Beijerinckia sp. 28-YEA-48: one gene and its partner. The protein of the gene in region 1 interacts with the protein of each later gene in a pairwise test. Links are inferred from orthologs where the notes say so. Each region holds a gene or a part of one and is shown in the gene's direction. Other genes may lie near its edges.

Region 1 (3,916 bases):
TCGTGTTCGATTTCTCCGGCGATCTCTATGGCAAGACGGTCGAGGTCACCTTCGTCGCCTGGCTGCGGCCGGAGCTGAAATTCGACGGGCTCGACCCGTTGATGGTGCAGATGCGGGACGACGAGGCCAAGGCGCGGGCGATTCTGCAGCGCTAAGCAACTGAATTCTAGGCATCATCTCCGACAGCCGCGCAGCGGCTGAGCGAGGAAGCCAGGGGCAAGTGGTCGAGAACTGGTCGAGACTGGCGACGCGCGGTCATCCTGCAATGTTTGACCGCTGGCCCTGGTACCCGGATCACGCTTCGCGTGTCGGCGATGACACGGAGTTCCTTGCGTCGCCGGGAAGCGATGCTAAAACGCCTGCCATGTGTTTCCATAAGCGTTTCCACTGCTTCATATCGCGAATTACCGGCCCGGCACGCCGCTGAGCGGGCCGGGCATGAGCGCCGGATATCCGGCCGCTTTCCTCTCATTTGCCTTCGATTTCACGCGCCCCAGGGCGCCGCCGCCTGAATTGGCTCTGAAACCATGAACGATACGTCCGAAAAAGGCCCCGACTACTCTAAAACCCTGTTCCTGCCGCAGACGGATTTTCCGATGCGCGCCGGCCTGCCGCAGAAGGAACCGGAACTCCTCGCCCGCTGGGCGAAGATCGACCTCTACCGCAAGCTGCGCGAGGCCGGCCGCGGGCGGCCGAAATTCGTGCTGCACGACGGCCCTCCCTACGCCAACGGCAACATCCATATCGGCCACGCGCTCAACAAAATCCTCAAGGACATGGTGACGCGCAGCCAGCAGATGCTCGGCAAGGACTCCAATTACGTGCCGGGCTGGGACTGCCACGGCCTGCCGATCGAATGGAAGATCGAGGAAGACAACTATCGCGCCAAGGGCAAGCAGAAGCCTGATTGGTCGGATCCGGCGGCGATGATCGCCTTCCGCAAGGAATGCCGCGCCTATGCCGAGCGTTGGCTGTCGATCCAGCGCGATGAATTCAAGCGCCTCGGCGTCGAGGGCGACTGGGACCATCCCTATTCGACCATGAGCTTCCCGGCCGAAGCGCAGATCGCCCGCGAGATCATGAAATTCGCCGCCAACGGCCTGCTCTATCGCGGCTCCAAACCGGTGATGTGGAGCGTCGTCGAACAGACGGCGCTGGCGGAAGCGGAAATCGAATACGAGGACTATACGTCCGACACGGTCTATGTGGCGTTTCCGGTCAAGCATCTCGCCAAGGGTGTCGGCGAAGCGGCCAAGCGGGCGATGCGCGATTCCGGCGAGAGCGATGAAGACATCGCCGGCGTCGATGCGATCACCGAGGAATTGCAGGCCGCCAAGGTCGTCATCTGGACGACGACGCCCTGGACCTTGCCGGGCAACCGCGCCATCGCCTTCTCGCGCAAGATCGAATACGGCCTCTACCGCGTGGTCGAAGCGCCAGACGACAATTGGGCCAAGACCGGCGACAGCTATGTGCTTGCCGATCGACTGGCTTCGGCCGTCTTCCAATCGGCGCGCGTGGAGAAATTCGAACGCGTGCGCGACGTCGATCCGGCCGACATCGCGTCTTGCAGCCATGCGCTGGCCAATCTTCCCGGCTACGGCTTCGATGTGCCGCTGCTGGAAGGCGATCACGTCACCGACGACACCGGCACGGGCTTCGTTCACACGGCCCCTGGCCATGGCCGCGAGGACTTTGATCTGTGGACCTCGAGCGGGCGCCAGCTCGCCGAGCGCGGCATCGACACGCGCATCCCCTACACGGTCGGCCCCGACGGCTTCTACACCAAGGAAGCGCCGGGCTTCGCCGGCAAGCGCGTCATCGACGACAAGGGCAAGAAGGGCGACGCCAATGACGCGGTGATCGCGGCGCTCCTGGCCGCCGGCCATCTTGTGGCGCGTGGCAAGCTGAAGCATCAATATCCGCATTCCTGGCGCTCGAAGAAGCCGGTGATCTTCCGCAATACGCCGCAATGGTTCATCGCCATGGACAAGCCCTTTGCGAGCACAGAGCCGAGCAATGGCGCGACTTTGCGCGACATCGCTCTGCAAGCGATCCAAGAGACGCGCTGGGTGCCGGCGGCGGGCGAGAACCGCATCAATGGCATGATCGCCAACCGGCCCGATTGGGTGGTGTCGCGACAGCGCGCCTGGGGCGTGCCGATCGCCGTCTTCGTCAAGAAGGGCACGCACGAGCCGCTCGTCGACGAGAAGGTGAACAAACGCATCGCCGATGCTTTCGAGAAAGAAGGCGCCGATGCGTGGTTCGCCGTCGACGCCAAGGCGCGCTTCCTCGGCAGCGATTATGACGCCAACGACTACGACAAGATCGACGACGTGCTCGATGTCTGGTTCGATTCCGGTTCGACCCATGCCTTCACTTTGGAAGACCCGGTGCATTTCCCCGGCCTCGCCGGCATCAAGCGCGTGCGCGACGGCGGCCCCGACGAGGTGATGTATCTGGAAGGCTCGGACCAGCATCGCGGCTGGTTCCACTCGTCGCTGCTCGAGAGCTGCGGCACGCGTGGACATGCGCCCTATGACGTGGTGCTGACGCACGGCTTCGTGCTCGACGAGAACGGCCGCAAGATGTCGAAGTCGCTCGGCAATGTGGTGGCGCCGCAGACGGTGATCAAGGATTCGGGCGCCGACATCCTGCGCCTGTGGGTGGCGGCTTCCGACTATTCGGACGATCTGCGCATCGGCAAGAATATCCTGACCACCTTCGTCGAGACCTATCGCAAGCTGCGCAACACCATCCGCTGGATGCTGGGCTCGCTGGCGCCGTTCAGCGAGGCGGACCGGATCAAGCCGGCGGATATGCCCGAGCTTGAACGGCTGATGCTGCATCGCCTCGCCGAACTCGATGGCGAAGTGCGCGACGCTTACGAGAAGTTCGACTACAAGAAGGTGATCGCGGCGCTGTCAGCCTTCATGACCAGCGATCTCTCGGCCTTCTATTTCGACATTCGCAAGGACGCGCTCTATTGCGATCCGCTGTCGAGCCGCACCCGCAAGGCGGCGCTGACGGCGATCGATGAGATCTTCAAGCGGGTCACCATCTGGCTGGCGCCGATCCTGGCCTTCACCTGCGAGGAAACCTGGCTGGCGCGCTATCCCTCCGAGGACGGCTCGGTGCATCTGCAGACCTTCCCGGAAACCCCGGCGGCCTGGCGCGACGAGGCCCTGGCACAGAAATGGCGCACCATCCGCGCCGTGCGCCGGGTCGTCACCGGCGCACTCGAAATCGAGCGGGCGCAGAAGCGAATCGGTTCGTCGCTGGAAGCCTGTCCGGTGGTCTACATCGCCGATCAGGCGGTCTATGACGCGGTGATGAGCGTCGATTTCGCCGAAGTCTGCATCACCTCCGGCATTGTGGTGAAGCAGGGCGAAGGACCGGACGAGGCCTTCCGCGCCGACGACGCGGGCATCGCCGTGACCTCAGGCCCGGCCTCCGGCATCAAATGCGCCCGCTCGTGGAAATATTTCGACCCGGCGACCGCTGCGGCCGATTATCCCGGCGTGACGCCGCGCGACGCCCAGGCGCTGCGCGAATTGAAGGCCGCCGGGCGCTTGCCGGGGCCGGGGAACGCGGCGTGACGCCGCGTTTCATCGGACTGATCGCCATCTTCGTGGCTCTGGTCATCGACCAGGGCCACAAGCACTGGATGATCTATTCCTACGATATCAATGCCTTGCAGCCGGTGCCCGTGGGCCCTTGGCTGGATCTCGTGCTGGTCTGGAACAAGGGCATTTCCTATTCCTGGCTGCAGGTGCATCCGCTGATTCTCTTGGCGCTGATGGCCACCGCGGTTTTGTTTCTCGCCATCTGGATGTGGCGGGCGGGAAGCTGGATGACCTGCCTCGGCCTCGGCCTGATCATCGGCGGGGCGCTGGGCAATGCCTATGACCGCTGG
Region 2 (3,309 bases), 430 kb from region 1 along the record:
AGGCTCATCGATGACTTCGTGCGCGCTGGAGGCAGCACCATCGTTGCCTCCACCGACATGCCCGAGCTCGTGTCCTTATGTGATCGCATTCTCGCTGTGCGGGCGGGCACGGTGGTCGCAGATCTTCCACGTGGCAACGGCTTCGATGAACCGGCCATTCGTTCGGCAATGGGGAATACATGACAATGGTGGATATACCGGCCCGCACCATGGAGCAGCCAAAGACCATGCGCCTTCGCGTTCACCTGCTCGATCAGGTGCCCGTACTGGTGCTCGTCGTGGCCTGCCTTATTGCCGCTTTGCTCAGCAATCGCTTTGCCACGCCGGGCAATGTCACCAACATCCTGCTGCAGGCTTCGATCTTCTCGATCATCGCCATCGGCATGACATTCGTCATTATCACCGGTGGCTTCGACCTTTCGGTTGGTTCGACGGCAGCGATGTCGAGCTGCGTCGCCGCTTTTGTTATGCTGGAAACCGGTCACTGGTTGCCAGGCATATTCGCCGCGCTGCTGATGGGCGCGCTCATCGGTATCGTCAATGGCCTCATCATCGCTTACCTGAAGGTCAACCCTTTCATTGCTACCTTGGGCACGATGACGCTCGTCCGCGGCGCCGTCCTGCTCATGACCCATGGCGCGCCCGTTGTCGGCGACGGTCTGCCGCCGGATTTTCTGGCCTGGGGCATCGGCCGGCACCTGGGCATTCCCAACCTCGCTTGGGTCGCCATTGTTTTGGCCGCGATTTTTAGCTGGGTTCTGCATCGCACCCCTTTCGGCGTGCGCGTCTTCGCCATTGGCGATAATCGTCAGGCGGCGTTCTTGTCTGGGGTCTCGGTGCCGCGCGTGTTGATCGCGTCCTACGCGCTGTGCGGCGCGCTCGCGGGTGTCGGCGGGGCATTGCTCACGAGCCGCCTCCAATCAGGCCAGCCCACGGCCGGAGAATTCTACGAACTCACTGTCATCGCCGCCGTGGTGCTGGGCGGCGCCTCTCTCAAGGGCGGCGAGGGTTTTCTGTACAAGAGCATCGTCGGCGTCTTGATCATGACCGTGCTGTCGAACGCGCTCAACCTGATCAATGTCGATTCCTACTGGCAGCGCGTTGCGGTCGGCATTGTCATCGTCATGGCCGCTGCGATCGACACGCTGCGCCATCGTCGCGCCTGATGTTTTCACCAGAGGGAGGGAAAAATGAATATTGCAAGAAGTGTCTTGGCCGCACTGGCGGCGGGCGCACTCACCGCGTCGGCGTGGGCCGCCGATGGCAAAGTCACGATTGGCGTTTCGCTCGCTTCCGATACCAACCCCTTCTATATCGCCGTCAAGGACGGCATTCAGAAGAAGGCCAGGGAGATGGGCGTCGATGCGGTGTTCGTGACCGCCAACGAAGACGCCGCGCGGCAAATCAGTGGCATTCAGGATCTCATTGCCCGTGGCGTTGACGCGCTGCTTGTTTCGCCGATCGATTCGGCCGCGGTCGTGCCGGCCTATCAGATGGCGGGCGGCGCCAATATTCCGGTGGTCTCTTTGGTCCGTTTCGTCAACTCCCCCTATCAGAAGCTGGAGGTAACTTTCGATTGGAAAGAGATTGGCCACAAGGTTGGCGTACGTATTGGCGATGAGATCGGCCGTAAGGGCAAGGTCGCGGTGATCGCGGGGCCCGTGGGGGCGCAGCTTTTTCGCGATCTTGCCGCCGGCTTCAAAAGCGCCATCGCCGCCTATCCCGATATCAAGATTGTCTATGACAAGGATGTTGCACTGACCCGAGAAGCTGGCCTCAAATCGGCGGAAGATGCCCTGAGCGCCCATCCCGATCTTGCCGCGATCTATGGCGGCAATGATGAAGTGGCCCTGGGCGCGGTGCAAGCGGTGGCCGCTGCGGGGCGCGCGGGCAAAACAGTTGTCGCCGGCCTCAATGGTGTTCCGCCAGCGATCAAGGCCGTGAAGGACGGCTCGCTTCTCCTCACCTATGATCTCAATCCCACCGGTTGGGGTGCCGCGGCATTCGATGCGGCGGTTGCCTATGCGCGCGGCAAGTCGGTCACGTTGAAGGACATCAATCTGCCCAGCACCCTGGTCGATCGCTCAAACGTCGATCACTATCTGAAATAATCCGTTGTGGCTCGCCTCTGTCTTCCCGGATGATAGCCGCAATCGGCCGGGAGCCAGGGGCGAGCGATTTGACAAGCGCTTGATCTCGGTAGTTTCCTTTGCACCGCAGGTGCTCCGGCGCTATAGCGCTTGATCAGGAGGCGCGATCAGCGTCTTCCGTTGGCATGAATTGGTTTTCGAATGGCCCAAGTCAAGAAAGAAGCCGTCCGCGCGCGCATTCTGGAGGCGGCGGCGCGCATGTTTGAAGAAAAGGGCTATGTCGGCTCATCCATGGGTCAGATTGCGCAACGCGCCCATGTGTCGAGCGCCAATATCTACGCTTATTACCCATCCAAGCTCGACATAGTCTTTGCCATTTTCGAACCTTGGATCATCGAGCGCATCAATCAGATTGAACTTGAAGCGCGCAGCATCAAGAATCCCAAGCAGCGCCTCACCTATGTACTGGCGCGGCTGTGGCGCGATATCCCGCGCGAGCGCAATAATTTCTTCAACAACTTCATCCAGGCTATTGCCGTATCCACGTCTGCTGAAGGCTATCGCCCTTCGATCCTGATCGCGATGCGCGAACGCATCCGTGGTCTCGTGGTCGATTGCTTGCCTGAGGGTCGCAACCAAGGCGTCGATACCGACGCCTTCACCCATTTGGCGGTGATGGCCTTTGATGGCTTTGTTATCAATGGCCATCTCACGTCCGATTCCACCTATATCGACAGGATTGTCGAAGCCACCTGCATGCTGCTGCTTGGCGAAGGGGGTGAGGAAACCTCAGCGAAGTCGACCACGAAAGCGCGCGCGAAGAGCTAACTCCCCGGTTCGGACGCTTTCCTCACTGCACGACGATCAACGCATCGAGCGCCACGGCGCCTTCGCCCTCAGCATGGACGACGACCGGATTGATATCGACCTCGGCCACCTCGGGGTGGGCCATGATGAAGGCGCCGAGTTTTGCCGCGATGGCGGCTGCCGCCTCGACATCGCGGGCCGGCGATCCCCGGAATGGGCCGAGCAATGCCGCGCCCTTGAGGCGACGAAGCTCAGCCGCAATTGCCTCGACGCCGACATCGGGCGCCAGCGTCACCACATCATGCAGAGCTTCCGTGAAGACGCCGCCGAGGCCGATCACCAGCACCGGACCCCATTCCTTGTCGTTGCGTGCGCCGAAGATCAGTTCGACGCCGCGCGGCGCCATTTTCTC

What was found.
Region 2: the proteins of ileS (region 1) and BLW50_RS15215 interact in binary tests that used the Escherichia coli proteins (3 or more experiments, as listed by UniProt). The link is inferred for Beijerinckia sp. 28-YEA-48 from one-to-one orthologs.

What each region holds. Positions count from the first base shown.
Region 1 is NZ_FNSI01000001.1:3,634,682-3,638,597, forward strand. The notes cover bases 199-3,799. They hold ileS (isoleucine--tRNA ligase), read left to right. Parts: upstream 199-527; coding sequence 528-3,599; downstream 3,600-3,799. Other genes in these bases: lspA (signal peptidase II), read left to right, coding at 3,596-3,799. In the rest of the region: BLW50_RS17095 (bifunctional riboflavin kinase/FAD synthetase), read left to right, coding at 1-155; more of lspA, read left to right, coding at 3,800-3,916. UniProt on the Escherichia coli protein: Catalyzes the attachment of isoleucine to tRNA(Ile). As IleRS can inadvertently accommodate and process structurally similar amino acids such as valine, to avoid such errors it has two additional distinct tRNA(Ile)-dependent editing activities.
Region 2 is NZ_FNSI01000001.1:3,201,555-3,204,863, reverse strand. Bases 157-3,150 are described here. They hold BLW50_RS15215 (sugar ABC transporter substrate-binding protein), read left to right. Parts: upstream 157-1,190; coding sequence 1,191-2,111; downstream 2,112-3,150. Other genes in these bases: BLW50_RS15205 (acetate--CoA ligase family protein), read right to left, coding at 2,941-3,150; BLW50_RS15210 (TetR/AcrR family transcriptional regulator), read left to right, coding at 2,292-2,918; BLW50_RS15220 (ABC transporter permease), read left to right, coding at 180-1,166; BLW50_RS15225 (sugar ABC transporter ATP-binding protein), read left to right, coding at 157-183. Also shown: more of BLW50_RS15225, read left to right, coding at 1-156; more of BLW50_RS15205, read right to left, coding at 3,151-3,309. UniProt on the Escherichia coli protein: Part of the ABC transporter complex RbsABC involved in ribose import. Binds ribose. Also serves as the primary chemoreceptor for chemotaxis.